2 regions of the Bradyrhizobium sp. CCBAU 11430 genome follow, and region 1 is predicted to be linked to the other one. Evidence: predicted binding sites of a transcription regulator. Region 1 holds the regulator's gene; the other holds the start of a gene.
The links. Region 1 encodes HrcA, which represses chaperone genes, less so after heat shock. Its sites were predicted from a motif close to GTTAGCACTCNCNNNNNGNGAGTGCTAAC; they were not measured.
Positions count from the first base shown of each region.

Region 1 (7,843 bases):
AGCTTCTTCACGCCGTGCTTTTCCAGCGCGTTGAGCAGCGAGCGCTCGGTAAGCTCGACGCCTTCGATCAGCGAGATCAGGCCGGGATCGGCCGTGGCGCGGGCCTCGGCCGGAACGGCATCGAGCGCGCGCTGAAGATTATCGGCGATGTCGAGCACGTCGCGGGCAAAGCCGGTGATGCCGTAGAGGCGGGCGTCGGCGACCTCCTTGGTGGTACGCTTGCGCAGATTCTCCATCTCGGCCAGCGTCCGCAGCATGCGGTCACGCGCCTCGGCGGCTTCCTTCTGCAACTGCTCGACCGAGCCGGGCTCGGGATCGTCGGGCATGATGTAGGGTTTTGACACCACGGGCTCGCCGGTCGCGGCAGTCGTGTCTTCGGGTTGCCGGTCTTGCTCGGTCATCGGCTCTAATCTCGAACTCGTTTCCAGGGATTGTTGGCCCGGATATCGTGCCTAGAGCGCCGAAAATCAAGCGCCCGTGATCGGCGGAAACGCCGATCAGCCTCCCAAAAGACGGCTGACGATGCGGGCCGCGTAGTCCACGGTCGGGATCACGCGGGCATAATTCAGCCGGGTTGGCCCGATCACGCCCAAAACACCGACAATATGGCCGGCGGCATCCCGATAGGGCGAGATGATCGTAGAGGAGCCGGACAAGGAAAACAGTTTGTTCTCGGAACCGATGAAGATACGCACGCCCTCAGCGGTCTCGGCACGCCCCAGCAGGTCGATCACGCCGCGCTTGGTCTCGAGATCGTCGAACAGCAGGCGCACCCGTTCCAGATCCTCCAGCGCATGCAGGTCTTCGAGCAGATTGGCGTGGCCGCGGACGATGAGCTGGCGATCCTCGTTCTCGCCGCCGGACCAGCTGGCGATGCCGGCGGAAATCACCTTCTGTGCGAGCTGATCGAGCTCGGCGCGGGCCTCTCCAAGTGCCGTCTCGAGCTCGAGCCGCGCCTCGGCCAGGGTGCGGCCGCGGATGCGCGCATTGAGGAAATTGCCGGCCTCGGTGATCGCCGAGGAGGGAACTCCGGGGGGCAGCGACAGCACGCGGTTTTCGACCTGGCCGTCCTCGCCGACCAGGATCACCAGCGCCTTTTCCGGTTCCAGACGGACGAATTCGATGTGTTTCAGCCGCGCATTGGATTTCGGCGTCAGCACCACCGCGGCGGCGCGGGTCAGGCCCGACAGCCGCGTCAGCGCCTGGTCCAGCGCCGCCTCGACCGATTGCGCCTGGCCGACGGTGGCAAGCTGGCTCTGGATCGACTGCCGCTCGGCCTCGTTGAGGTCGCCGACCTGCATCAGGGCATCGACGAAGAACCGCAGGCCGAGTTCCGTCGGCAGCCGACCGGCGGAGGTGTGCGGGGCGTAGATCAGGCCGAGCTGTTCCAGATCGGCCATGACGTTGCGGACCGAGGCCGGCGACAGCGGCATGGCGATGAGGCGCGAGATATTGCGCGAGCCCACGGGCTCACCGGTCGCGAGGTAACTTTCGACAATTTGACGAAAGATGTCGCGAGAACGCTCGTTGAGCTGGGCGAGGCCTGCGCGCGGCGCGATCAGATGGATCGGATCGTGATGGGCCACAGACGGTAACTCCTCTCAGATGCTCATAATTTGTCCATCCAGGAGGGTTCTGACAAGCGTCGCGTTTGCAGGGTGGAGAACCGGGGGTGAAAAAGCCTTGTCCTTTCCCCTTGCCGCATACCCTCACCCCACCTACAAGCACCGCGAATAGCCCTAACCTGCGAGTTTTGGAGGATTTCCCATGCGGCCAAGCCGCCGTGCGCCCGACGAATTGCGCCCCGTGACGCTGGAGCGCGGCGTGGTCAAATATGCGGAAGGCTCCTGCCTGGTGAAATTCGGCGACACCCATGTGTTGGTCACCGCCACGCTGGAAGATCGCCTGCCGCCGTGGCTGAAGGGCCAGGGCCGCGGCTGGGTCACCGCCGAATATGGCATGCTGCCGCGCGCGACCTCCGAACGCACCCGCCGCGAGGCCTCCGCCGGCAAGCAAAGTGGCCGCACCGTCGAGATCCAGCGCCTGATCGGCCGCTCGCTTCGCACCATCGTCGATCTCGAAGCGCTCGGTGAGCGCCAGATCACGGTCGATTGCGACGTGCTCCAGGCCGACGGCGGCACGCGCACGGCCTCGATCACCGGCGCCTGGGTCGCGCTCGCCGATTGCATCAACTGGATGAAGGCGCGCAACATGATCAAGGCCAATGTGATGCGCGACAACGTCGCTGCGATCTCCTGCGGCATCTACAACGGCACGCCCGTGCTCGATCTCGACTATGCCGAGGATTCGGAAGCCCAGACCGACGCCAATTTCGTCATGACCGGCGACGGCCGCATCATCGAGGTGCAGGGCACCGCGGAACGCGAGCCGTTCACGCAGGACGAGTTCCTGAAGCTGATCGCCCTGGCGCAAAAGGGCATCGCGCGTCTCGTGGACTTGCAGAAACTGGCTGTCGCGTAGTCAATAAGCCCATGCACCGCCGAATCACCGGAAAGCTGGTCATCGCCACCCATAATCCCGGCAAGCTCGCCGAGATGAAGGAGCTGCTCGCGCCGTACGGCATCGAGGCGGTGTCGGCCGGAGAGCTCGGCCTCGGCGAGCCCGACGAGACCGGCAACGATTTCCGCAGCAATGCCGCGATCAAGGCGATCGCGGCAGCGCGGGCGACCAAGCTTCCCGCCTTTGCCGACGATTCCGGCATCGTGGTCGACGCACTCGACGGCGCGCCGGGCATTTTCTCCGCGCGCTGGGCTGGACCTTCCAAGGATTTCGCCGCGGCGATGGCGCAGATCGAGCGCCTGTTGCAGGAGCGCGGCGCCACCACGCCGGACAAGCGCAAAGCGCATTTCGTCTCCGCGCTCTGCGTCGCCTGGCCCGACGATCATCTCGAAGAGGTCGAGGCGCGCGTCGACGGCACGCTGGTCTGGCCGCCGCGCGGCACCGCCGGCTTCGGCTACGACCCGATGTTCCTGCCGGACGGCCACAGCCGCACCTTCGGCGAGATGGACAGCATCGAGAAGCACGGCCTGCCGCCGCTCGGCCTTGGCCTATCGCATCGCGCCCGCGCCTTCGTGAAACTGGCGGAGATCTGCCTTGAGCCGCGCTAAGGAAGCCTTCGGCGTCTACGTGCACTGGCCGTTCTGCCTGTCGAAATGCCCGTATTGCGACTTCAACAGCCATGTCCGCCACGCTGCGATCGACGAGGCGCGCTTCGCCTCCGCCTTCGCGCGCGAGATCGCAGCCACCGCCGAGCGCTCGCCCGGCCGTGAGGTCACCTCGATCTTTCTCGGCGGCGGCACACCGTCGTTGATGCAGCCCTTAACGGTCGGCGCGGTGCTCGATGCGATCGGCAAGCACTGGACCGTCGCCGGCGATGTCGAGGTGACGCTGGAGGCGAATCCGACCAGCGTCGAAGCCACGCGCTTTGCCGGCTATCGCACCGCCGGCGTCAACCGCGTCTCGCTCGGCGTGCAGGCGCTCGACGATGCCTCGCTGAAAGCGCTGGGCCGCCTGCACAGCGCGCGCGAGGCGCTCGATGCCGTCGCCATAGCGCGCCGCTCGTTCGATCGCTATTCGTTCGATCTGATCTACGCCCGTCCCGACCAGACGCCGGCGATGTGGGCCGATGAGCTGCGTCTCGCCATCGACGAAGCGGCCGAGCATCTGTCGCTCTATCAATTGACGATCGAGGAAGGCACGCCGTTCTTCGGCCTGCACCAGGCCGGCAAATTGAAGACGCCGGACGAAGCGGTGGCGCGCGCGCTTTACGACGTCACGCAGGAGACCTGCGACAAGCTCGGGCTGCCCGCCTACGAGATCTCCAATCACGCACGGCGCGGCGCCGAGTGCCGGCACAATCTGGTCTATTGGCGCGGCGAGGAATATGCCGGCATCGGCCCCGGCGCGCATGGCCGGCTCGACATCGACGGCGTCAGGCACGCCACCGCCACCGAGAAGCGTCCCGAGGCCTGGCTGATGCGGGTCGAGACCAATGGCCATGGTGTCGTCACCGACGATCTGCTCAACAGCGAAGAGCGCGCCGACGAATTTTTGCTGATGGGACTGCGCCTCGCCGAAGGCATCGACCCCGAGCGCTACAAAGCCCTCTCCGGCCGCCCGCTCGATCCCAAGCGCATCGCGCTGCTGCGCGAGGAAGGCGCGATCACGGTGGATGCGACGGGCCGCTTGCGCGTGACGAGCAGCGGTTTTCCGGTGCTGGATGCAGTGGTCGCGGATCTCGCGGCATAACGCGCTGCCGTAGGGTGGGCAAAGCGAAGCGTGCCCACGAATTCCATGCGATTAGCTGAGAGATGGTGGGCACGGCGCGAAGCGCGCCTTTGCCCACCCTACGGCACTGTCGTCCCGAACTACGCCCCAAAACTCTTCGGCGAGCCCGCGACGGCAACGCCGCCACCCTGGGTCACCTTCATCACCGCAAGCCCGCGCTCGTTGGTGCCGTCCGCACGGAAACGAAACAGGCCGTCGATGCCGGCAAAGCCGGACGGATTGGTCAGTACGTCGGACGAGAAGCGCGTGGTGCCTTGCGTGCGCGCCAGCGCGGCGACGAGGGCGACCGCGTCATAGGCCAGCGTTGCCGTGCGAATCGGTTCGGCGCCGTATTTGGTGCGGTAGCGGCCGGAGAAGGCGCGGAAGCCGGCCGGATCGGGCGCGGCATAGAGGCCGCCTTGCAAGCTCGCATTCGCATAAACCCGCGGATTGTCCCACAGGCCGGTGCCGAGCAACTGGATGTTGCGTAAGTTCGCGCCCGCCGCGGTCATCGCATCTGCGACCGTCACCACGGCATCGCCGTCATCGGCAATGAACAACGCATCCGCGCTGCCGAGTTGCTGCGCCACGGTGCGCGCCGGCGTGGCACGATCGGCGCCGTATTTTTCGAACGCGACGATGCGCCCGCCGCGGCGTGGCACGGCCGCTTTCACCGCGGCCTCGACGACATTGCCATAGGCATTGTCGGGCACCAGCACGGCGACGGAGCGCTTTCCGATGCTGGCGGAATATTCGACGATGCGGTTGACGTCGGACTCCGGCAGGAAGGAGAGCAAATAGACGCCGCGGCCGGCGATGCTGGAATCGGTCGAGAACGCCATCACGGAAATGCCGCGCGTGCGCGCGACTTGCGCCACCGCCGGCACCGATTGCGCGAACAGCGGTCCCAAAATGATCTCGGCGCCTTCGTCGACGGCCTGCTGCGCGGCGCCCTGCGCGCCTTGCGGGCTGCCATTGTCATCCTTGATCAGCAGCTGGATGTTCGGGTTCTGGAACTCGGCCAGCGCCATCTCGGCGGCGTTGCGCATGGATTGCGCGGCCAAGCCGGCATTGCCGGCGGCCGAGAGCGGCAGAATCACGGCGACCTTCACGCCGCCGGTGCCGGCGGTCGTCGCCTGTTGCGGGGGACCTGCGGGCTGAGCCGGCGGCGTCGAGTTCGAGAAGGGGTTGGAAAACTGGCTCAGGCTCTGCTGCACGCCGGCGCAGGCCGACAGCAGTGGCGTGCCGAGCAACAGGCCGAGCGCGCTCCGGCGGGTCGCCCCTGACATCAGGGACCCCGGAACGGGAGATTTTGGATAACGCGGGCCCACCATTTCAGCTTCTCTTCTGACCCGTCGGCGCCGGCGGGTCACGACATTCTTTCCACGACACAAGCCACGGATTCAGGCATATTGTCGGCAAATAGTTAACCGAAACAAAAGGATAATAGCCGCTTAACGCGGCCGCCTTGCTGTCCCGGCAGCTGTTTGCCCTCGCTCATTCAGCATCAAGGCGGCGTTTCGGTCGCGAATATGGCGCGAGAGCCCTCACGCCCTCTCGGCGTGATCCTGGATCGATCACATTCCCGTCCGTTCCTCGCCCCTCACATCGGCGCGATCTTTTTCGGCGAACCGGTTCCCAGCCCTGCGGATCGTGCCTAAGTTGACTTCATTATGCGCGCAAAGCCGGTCCCGATAAATACGCCTGAAGCTCAAGACGCCGCCTCGCGCGGTTTCTGCATCGATGCCCATCGGCTTGCGGCGCCGAAGGCGGCACCGGGCCTCCATCTGGTCGCAACCCCCATCGGCAATCTCGGCGACATCACGCTGCGGGCGCTCCAGACCCTCGCCGGCGTCGATGTCATCGCCTGCGAGGACACCCGCATCACCCGGCGCCTGACCGAGCGCTACGCCATCGCCGCGCAGCTCAAGCAATATCACGAGCACAATGCGGAAGCCGCGCGCCCGAAAATCCTGGAGGCGCTGGGGCAGGGCGGCTCGATTGCGCTGGTCTCCGACGCCGGCACGCCGCTGATCTCCGATCCCGGCTTCAAGCTGGTGCGCGAGGTCTGCGCCGCCGGCCATGCGGTGTATGCCCTGCCCGGCCCGTCCTCGGTGCTGGCGGCGCTGTCGGTGGCGGCACTGCCAACCGACCGCTTCTTCTTCGAAGGCTTTTTGCCGGCGAAATCCGCCGCGCGAAAGGCGCGCTTGACCGAGCTCGCACGCATCGATGCGACGCTGGTGATGTTCGAATCCGGCAACCGCGTGCAGGACACGCTGGCCGAGCTCGCCGAGATCATGGGCACGCGCGAGGCCGCGATCTGCCGCGAGCTGACCAAGCTGCACGAGGAGATCTCGCGCGCTCCGTTGAGCCAGCTGGCGCGCGAGGCCGATACGCTGGAGACGCGCGGCGAGTTCGTGCTGGTGATCGCGCCGCCGGCGGCCGACGCCGAGATGCTGACGTCGGATGCGCTGGACGGTCTGTTGCGCGAACAGCTTGCCGCGCACAGCGTCAAGGATGCCGTGGCGCATGCGGTCGCGCTCTCCGGCCGCCCGCGCCGCGAGGTCTATGCCCGCGCGCTCGAGCTTGCAAAAGACTTAAGGGGCGGCGATGGCGAAGACTGAGGTCCCGGTGGAACCGAAGGTCGCCTCGCCCGAACGCGTCGCCGCGTTTCACACCGGCATCTCCGCGGAGAGCCGCGCAGCGGCCTATCTGATGGCCAAGGGCTACCGCATCCTCGCAAAGCGCTACCGCACCCCGCATGGCGAGATCGACATCGTGGCACGCCGCCGCAATCTGATCGCCTTCGTCGAGGTCAAGGCGCGGGCCACGCTGGATGACGCGGCCTTCGCCGTGACGCCGCGCCAGCAGCAGCGCATCATCGACGCCGCGCAAGGCTGGCTCGTGGCGCATCCCGAGCATGCCGAATTCGAATTGCGATTCGACGCCATGCTGATTGCGCCGCGCTCACTTCCGCGCCATGTGTTGGCGGCATTCGACGCCTCGACCTGAAAGGCAGACCATGAAACTTAACGTCGCCGTCCAGATGGACCCCATCGCCCGCATCAACATCAAGGGCGATTCCACCTTTGCGCTGCTTCTGGAGGCGCAGAAGCGCGGCCACGGCCTGTCCTATTATACGCCCGACAAGCTCTCGATGGTCGGCGAGGACATCGTGGCGCCGGTTCAGCTCCTGACCGTGCGCGACGAGCCCGGCGATCACTTCACGCTCGGCGAGCCCAGGCGCGAGGCGCTGAACGGCTTTGACGTGGTGCTGCTGCGCCAGGATCCGCCGTTCGACCTCGCCTACATCACCTCGACGCATCTTCTGGAGCGCATCCATCCGAAGACGCTGGTGGTCAACGATCCCGCTTCGGTGCGCAACGCGCCGGAAAAGCTGTTCGTGATGAAATTTCCGCAGCTGATGCCGCCGACGCTGATCTCGCGCGACTTAGATGAGATCAACGGCTTCCGCGACAAGCATGGTGCGGTCGTCATGAAGCCGCTGCATGGCCATGGCGGCGCGGCGGTGTTCCGCGTGATGCCGCAGGACATG
Region 1 covers NZ_LBJV01000069.1:154,583-162,425, reverse strand. The annotation lists gene grpE (nucleotide exchange factor GrpE) at 1-401, opposite strand, end outside; gene hrcA (heat-inducible transcriptional repressor HrcA) at 498-1,586, opposite strand; gene rph (ribonuclease PH) at 1,768-2,481, shown strand; gene rdgB (RdgB/HAM1 family non-canonical purine NTP pyrophosphatase) at 2,493-3,128, shown strand; gene hemW (radical SAM family heme chaperone HemW) at 3,115-4,269, shown strand; gene XI04_RS29130 (penicillin-binding protein activator) at 4,389-5,621, opposite strand; gene rsmI (16S rRNA (cytidine(1402)-2'-O)-methyltransferase) at 5,961-6,911, shown strand; gene XI04_RS29120 (YraN family protein) at 6,898-7,299, shown strand; gene gshB (glutathione synthase) at 7,310-7,843, shown strand, end outside.

Region 2 (7,843 bases), on a different contig from region 1:
AGCGCGACAGGCTGCGCGAGAGCAGGAAGAACAGGAACGCGCGGTGGGCGAGGAGCGCGCGGGCGCTGACCGGCGGATGTCCGGAATTTAGCTGCTCTGGCATCGCCTTTTGGGTCACCCTCGGACCGCTCTCCCCCTCACTGTCGAAGGCCCCCGCGTGGCCGAGGTGGCCCCGCTTGTCAACAGTGGGCCGCTTCTAGCGGCTCCCGGCATTGCCTTTGCAGCGCCGGCCCGGCCATAATCATTGAGGGTTTGGGGACATCATGCTGCGTTTGCAATCGGCACTCGGCATTTTCGCATTGCTGTTGATCGCCTTCGCATTGGCGGAGAATCGGCGCGCCGTGTCGCTGCGGCAGGCGGCGATCGGCCTCGTCGCCACCTTCGTCACCGCGATCGTGCTCCTGAAGCTGCCGGTCGTCGCGCACGCCTTCGGCGCCATCAACGATGCGGTCGGCGCGATCTCCGCGGCCTCGCGCGCCGGCTCCGCCTTCGTGTTCGGCTATGTCGGCGGCGGCGCCCTGCCCTTCGACCTCAAGGTGCCTGGCGCCGATTTCATCCTGGCGTTCCAGGCGCTGCCGATCGTGCTGGTCATGAGCGTGCTGACGACGCTGCTGTTCTATTGGCGCGTGCTGCCGCCGATCGTGCGCGGCATGGCCTGGCTGCTGGAGCGGACGCTCGGCGTCGGCGGCGCGGTGGGCCTCTCGACCGCCGCCAATATCTTTCTCGGCATGGTCGAGGCGCCGCTGTTCGTGCGGCCGTATCTGAAGCAGATGACTCGCAGCGAATTGTTCCTGGTGATGACCGGCGGCATGGCGGGCATCGCCGGCACCGTGCTGGTGCTCTATGCGACGCTCCTTGCTCCTCTCATTCCCGACGCGGCCGCGCACTTCGTCATCGCCTCCGTGCTGGGCGCGCCGGCCGCGATCCTCGTCAGCCTGATCATGGTGCCTGAAACCTCCAACACGCGTACCGGCGGCACGCTCGAAGATCCGGAGATGGAAGTCTCCAGCACGATGGATGCGATCGTGAAAGGCACCAGCGCGGGGATCGAGCTGCTGATCAACATCGTCGCCATGCTGCTGGTGCTGGTGGCGCTGGTCTATCTCGTCAACGCCATGCTCGGCCTGCTGCCGAATGTTGGCGGCGCCGCGATCTCGTTGCAGCGCCTGCTCGGTCTCGTGATGGCGCCGGTGTGCTGGCTGATGGGGCTGCCATGGGATCAGGCGGTGACGGCCGGTAGCCTGATGGGCACCAAGACCGTGCTCAACGAATTGATCGCCTATGTCGACTTTGCGAAGCTGCCGGGCGATGCGCTCGACCCGCGCTCGCGACTGATCATGCTCTACGCGATGTGCGGCTTCGCTAACTTCGCCAGCCTCGGCATCATGATCGGCGGCTTGGGCGTGATGGCGCCGGAGCGGCGCGAGGAGATCAACGCGCTGGGATTGAAGTCGATCGTATCAGGAACGCTGACGACGTGCTTGATGGGGGCGGTGGTGGGGGTCATCACGTGACCCGTGGTGATGCCGTAGCCTGGTCAACTGCACAATTTCGACTTCTGCAAGATGCGGCGCACCTCGGCCAGCTTGGCACGGCAGGGCTCGACCGCCATGGCCTTCGCCTCGCTCGTTCGTCCCTGCGCCCACAGCAACACCGCCATCAAGCCCTGTGCCCCGGAGCGCACCGGCCCACCCGCCACATCTGAAGCGGCGAGCGACAGGGCGGTTCGCGCCTCCGTCTCGGCGGCACTGAGGTTGGCTTGTTCCAGGAAGAAGACCGCACGGAACACGTGGGCCCGCGCGTCTTTTGGGTAGCGGGTGACGAGATCGAACGACCGGCTGACCATCTCGTCAGCCTTCGCCGGCACTTCCGACGCGCGGATATAGTGCACGGCATCGGCCATGTAGGACGAATAATGAACGGCGGCGAAGCCGGCGCAGATCAGAGATCCGAGGGATGCTGCAAGCAACGTCATGCCGGCGCTCCGCGGCAGGCTGTCATAGGACCAGAAGGCGAGCCACGGCGTGATCGCAAGCGCGGCACCGGCCACCGCACCGCCTGCATGGGCATAATAGTTGACATTGCCCGAGGCGCCGAATGCCAGCGGCAGCAGTGCGGGAACACCGAAGAAGAGCGACGTCTTCAGTCTCGATATGGTTTGATCGGCGTCCGCTTCGGGCTCGAAGCTCGCGACGAACAGCGCGGCGATGAGCCCGGTGATGGCGCCGGACGCGCCCACGCCCACCGTGCCGGGGCCATTGCCCAGCAGAGAGCCGACCTCGCCCGCCACTGCACTGGCGACGAAGATCAGCGCAAACCAGCCACGGCCGATCAGAGACTCCAGCCTGACGCCGACGATGAACAACCCAATGCAGTTGCTGACGAGGTGCCACCCGCTGCCGTGCAGCAGCGGCGCAAGGCCAATCCTCCACCACTCTCCTCGTCCGACAACGAGATCGTAGCCCGACGCGCCCTGGGCGATCAGCGAGCGGACGTCGAGGTCACCATCCCGCGCAACGTCGATGGCCAGGCTGCGTTGCAGAGCGAAGATCAAAAGCAGACCGAAAATCAGGCCAATGGTGAGGAAAGGGATATCGGCCAGAAGCCTGTTATCGCCAAAAAGCGTCCCTTCGCTCGGCAAGGGCCGAGCGGGGTCGCGCACGATCTCCCGCACGGTCGGCGCGGCGACGGGTTGAAACGACGCTCTTGACGGCGGCGCCGTAACGCCGCGTCGGCCAAAAGTGTTGGTCGCCATGAAAGCACTCCCGCGTTTTCACATCCTTGAGTTGCCGCGAGAGGTATTTTCGATTGGTTAGCGCCCGCCCTGCAGGTCAGCTGAAACCATCCGACTGGTAATTGCCCGGTTTCCCAGATCGCGTGCTTTTTAGCGATCGTGACGGGAACGCTGACGACGTGCTTGATGGCGGTGTGGGGGCTGGAGTCGCGACGGTCCTGCAGCCCGGATGGAATGCAGCGCAATCCGGGCTACGTACCCATCACAGCAATGACGTAGGAGAGAGATCGGCCTACGCCTTCAATTCCACCGTCCTGAACTCCGCCGGCAGGATCACCTCCAGCAGTTCGACGTCATCCGAATAATCCAGGATCATGTGCTTGATCTTCGGCGGCTGGGTCCAGGCGCTGCCTTCTTTCATCAACGTCTCGCCCTGCCCGTCCATATAAGTCTTCACCCAGCCCTTGAGCACGTAGACCATCTGGAAGTCGACGTCGTGAAAATGCAGCTTTGACACCTCAGCCGGATCGCAAGGACCTTGCAGCCGGATCACGTGCGCTTGCGCGAGGCCATGGCTAGCGTCGGCGATGCCGAGGTCGCGGTATTTCGCGTAAGCGCGCAGGCCATCGGCCTTGAAGTCTTCCTCGCGGTGATGGCTGATCGCGATGCGCTGCCTGGGACGTGCGGGCTTCTTCGGTACGGCAGTGCGAGCCTTTGCCTTCACCGCCTTGCGTGCCGAGGATCGCGCCGCCGCTTTGGCGCCGCTCCGCTTCTTCACTGCGGTCTTCGTTGCGGGTCTTGATGCCTTTTGCTTGACCATTGTCTGCCTCCCTGATCTGAGCGCGCCCGCCGGACGGGTACAACCCGAGCACAGATTATCCAGTCTTGGATGAGGCGGCAATTGCCGGGCGCAAGGCTAGCGGCTCGATGACCCGATCGGTCGTAGCTTGTCCCAAGCTGTCGTGGCGAACGGCCGTCGTCTCGTATTCGTCCTCCCGCTGAATTAATCTCGAAGAGAGATTCTGGGGGATTGAAGCCATGGGCAACAGCGTAGGTCAGCGTGCATTTCAAAATGCCCGGCTTCAGAAACGGCAAAAGGCCGAAGTGCTGCCGTTGCTCGGGCATGCGCTCCAGCTACACAAGATCGGGCTTCTCGCCGAGGCCCAGGCTGCCTATCGGCAACTCCTGCAGCTCGCGCCCAACCAATTCATGGCGCTGCACATGCTCGGTGCTTTGGAGTCCGACGCCAAGAATTTTCAGCAAGCCGAAATCCTGCTGAGCCGGGCGGTCGCCGTGGATCCGCAATCTGCCGATGCTCATATGAGGCTGGGCGTCGCGCTCAACGGGCTGCGGCGTCACGACGAGGCCTGCGCGAGCTATCGAAAGGCCCTCGCCTTGCGGCCCAACCACGCCGCAACCCTCTCCAATCTCGGTAACGCGAGCGTGGCCCTCGATCTTCACGAGGAGGCGCTTCACAGCTACGACAAGGCGATCGCACTCGACGCAAGCCTTGCCGAAGCCCACAACGGCCGGGGTTGGGCGCTGTGCCGTCAACGCAATTATGACGAGGCCGTCGCAAGCTTGAACCGCGCGCTGTCGATCAAGCCCGACTATGCCGCGGCGCTGGCGAACCGTGCCACGGCTTTACGGGAACTTCAGCGATTTGACGAAGCGCTGGCAGACGGCAATCAGGCAATTGCGCTGGCACCCGACGACGCGAATGGGTGGCTCGCGCGGGCCAGTGTCCTGCTCCAGATCCAGCAAATTGCCCACGCATCCCACGACTGCCAGCAGGCGCTGGCGATCGATCCCGATTCCATTCAAGCTCACCTGGTGCTGGGTCTTTGCCTCGCCGGACTTGGCCGGGTCGACGAAGCCCTCGCCAGTTTCGACAGAGCCCTCGACATCCAGCCTGACCTGCAGAGCGCGATCTCCAACAAGATATTCACGCTCGATTTTGCGGGGGACGCCACCGTTGAACGGCATCAGCAGGCGCGTCAGGTGTGGTGGGAGCGTGTCGGCGCGAAAATCGCTTCAGGCGCGGCGGGCCCGCATGACAACAACCGCGATCCGGACCGCCGTCTGGTGCTCGGCTATGTCTCGTCGGATTTCAACGCGCATTCGGCTGCGTTGATTTTCAAGCCGGTGCTCCAACACCATGACCGGGCACAGTTCGAGGTCGTGTGCTACGCTTGTTCGTTGAAAGTGGATGCGACGACCGGTGAATTTCAGGGGATCGCCGATCGCTGGCGCGACGCCTCGCAATGGACCGAAGATCGCCTCACCGCCGAGATCCGCGCCGACGGCATCGACATCCTGATCGATCTGTCCGGCCCTACCAGAGGCAACCGCCTCGGCGTGTTTGCGCGCAAGCCTGCACCGATCCAGGTGCACGGCTGGGGTCACGGCACTGGCACCGGGCTGCCGACGATCGATTATCTGTTCTCGGACCCGGTCGCGATTCCCTTCGAGGTTCGGCATCTGTTTGCGGAGACCGTTGTCGACCTGCCGTGCTTCGTGACGCTGGCCTCGCTGCCGACCGAGATTCCGCGGGCACCTACGCCGGCGATCTCGAACGGCTTCGTCACCTTCGGCGTCTTCAACCGCATCAGCAAGATTTCGGACGAGGCGGCGCAAGTCTGGTCCAGGATTCTCGAGCGGGTGCCGGGCTCGCGACTGCTGATCAAGGATGTTGCGCTGGACGACCAGCTGGTCCGCGAAAATTTGCTGGCGCGGTTCGAGGCTTGCGGATTGCCGGCCGAACGCGTCGATCTGCTCGGCGCCACCTTGCGAAGCGAACATCTGGCATCGTTCAATCGCGTCGATATCTGCCTCGACCCGTTCCCGCAGAACGGCGGCGTCAGCACGTGGGAAGCCTTGCAGATGGGCGTGCCGGTGGTGGCGAAGCTCGGCAACAGCCTGCCCAGCCGTGCTGCCGGCTCCATCCTCACCGCTCTCGGCTTGCCGGACTGGGTCACGGACAGCCATGAGGCGTATATCGAAATCGCAACGAGCCGAGGTTCTGAGATCAGCGAGCTCGACAGGTTGCGCCGCGAGCTGCCCGACAAGATCCGGGCCGCAGCCGCCAGCAACCCCGTCTCATACGGGCGAGCGGTCGACGAGGCCTATCGCGCGATGTGGAGACGCTATTGCAGCGAGGGCGCCTGATCGCCCCTCAGGCGATCCCGGGAATAGTGCGTTCGTCCGACGAGCTGCAAGGGAGATATCGGTAGGGTTGGCAAAACGACTGGTCCGCCATAGCTCGAAGAGCGACGGCGGAAGCGTGCCTACCTTCCGCGCGCGATCATGGAGAGATGGTGGGCACGGCGCTTAAGCGCCTTGGCCCACCCTACGAGACCGATATTCGTCTCAATGCAGCCGGAACACGCCATCCACGGCGCGCAGCTCGGCCGGCTTGATCAGCTTGGAGTGCGCGACGGTGACCGAATGGAGGGGACCGTCCAGCTTTTCCTGCCAGAAGGCCAGGAAATCCTTCAGCGCCGGGAATTTCGGAAACATGTCGTAGTTCTGCCAGACGTAGGTCTGGAGCAGCGAGGGATGATCCGGCATCCGGTAGAGGATTTGTGCCGTCGTCAGCCCGTAACCTAAAAGCTGTTTCCGAAAGTCCTCGGAAACGCCCCCACTCCGCACGCCCATGCCAACCTCCTTTGCAGGAGCGCATTCAAGGGGCGGCCTGGTCGGTGTGCGCCTTACGAGCCACCCGGTACTGATGCGCTCACATGAGAGAAATGTGACGCAAACTGACAACCCATCTCAAGCCCAAAAGTTTAACAAGCTGTTGAAATTCAATGCGTTAGCAGCAGATGGATCACCGTGCTAATACGGCTCGGCCTCGGTTAACGATGGAAAAGAGATTCTGGCAGTCCGCGCTTCCGGGTGCTGATTTTTCTGCTAGAAGCCCTTGCTCCCGCAAAATTCCTGTCCTATTTCAGCCTCGCCTGTGCTAGCACTCGCGGGCACAGATTGCTAACAGACGAAAATCATCAACTCGTGCAAATGCTTAGGAGAGCTGCATGAAATTCCGTCCGCTTCACGACCGCGTCGTGGTCAAGCGCATCGACGCAGAAGAGAAGACCGCCGGCGGCATCATCATCCCCGACACTGCCAAGGAAAAGCCCTCCCAGGGCGAAGTCGTCGCCGTCGGCCCCGGTGGCCGCGACGAAGCCGGCAAGCTGATCCCGATCGACCTCAAGGTCGGCGACCGCGTGCTGTTCGGCAAGTGGTCCGGCACTGAAGTCAAGATCGACGGCGTCGATCTCTTGATCATGAAGGAAAGCGACATCATGGGCGTCCTCGACGTCCCCGCTTCCAAGAAGAAGGCGGCCTAAGAGCCCCTCTCTCCCTCCAGTCAACCTCAAGGAAAATTCCAGATGGCAGCCAAAGAAGTCAAATTCTCGGTTGAAGCGCGCGACAAGATGCTGCGCGGCGTCGACATCCTCGCCAACGCGGTAAAGGTCACGCTCGGTCCGAAGGGCCGCAACGTCGTGCTCGACAAGTCGTTCGGCGCTCCCCGCATCACCAAGGACGGCGTCACCGTCGCCAAGGAGATCGAGCTCGAGGACAAGTTCGAGAACATGGGCGCCCAGATGGTGCGCGAAGTCGCCTCCAAGTCCGCTGACGCGGCCGGCGACGGCACCACCACCGCCACCGTGCTGGCCCAGGCGATCGTGCGCGAAGGCGCCAAGTCGGTTGCCGCCGGCATGAACCCGATGGACCTCAAGCGCGGTATCGACCTCGCGGTCGAGGCCGTCGTTGCAGACCTCCAGAAGAACTCCAAGAAGGTCACCTCGAACGACGAGATCGCCCAGGTCGGCACCATCTCGGCCAACGGCGACCAGGAGATCGGCAAGTTCCTCTCCGACGCCATGAAGAAGGTCGGCAACGAGGGTGTCATCACCGTCGAGGAAGCCAAGTCGCTCGAGACCGAGCTCGACGTCGTCGAGGGCATGCAGTTCGACCGCGGCTACATCTCGCCCTACTTCGTCACCAACGCCGACAAGATGCGCGTTGAGATGGACGACGCCTACATCCTCATCAACGAGAAGAAGCTCTCCTCGCTGAACGAGCTGCTGCCGCTGCTCGAGGCCG
Region 2 covers NZ_LBJV01000073.1:130-7,972, reverse strand. The annotation lists gene XI04_RS34820 (MFS transporter) at 1-103, opposite strand, end outside; gene XI04_RS34815 (NupC/NupG family nucleoside CNT transporter) at 264-1,514, shown strand; gene XI04_RS34810 (rhomboid family intramembrane serine protease) at 1,538-2,755, opposite strand; gene XI04_RS34805 (cupin domain-containing protein) at 3,027-3,554, opposite strand; gene XI04_RS34800 (O-linked N-acetylglucosamine transferase, SPINDLY family protein) at 3,773-5,902, shown strand; gene XI04_RS34795 (usg protein) at 6,104-6,391, opposite strand; gene XI04_RS34790 (co-chaperone GroES) at 6,769-7,083, shown strand; partial or broken gene groEL (chaperonin GroEL) at 7,126-7,843, shown strand, end outside.
Region 2: XI04_RS34790 (co-chaperone GroES) is a predicted target of HrcA. The motif match lies at 6,698-6,726, and genes of this name have one in related genera.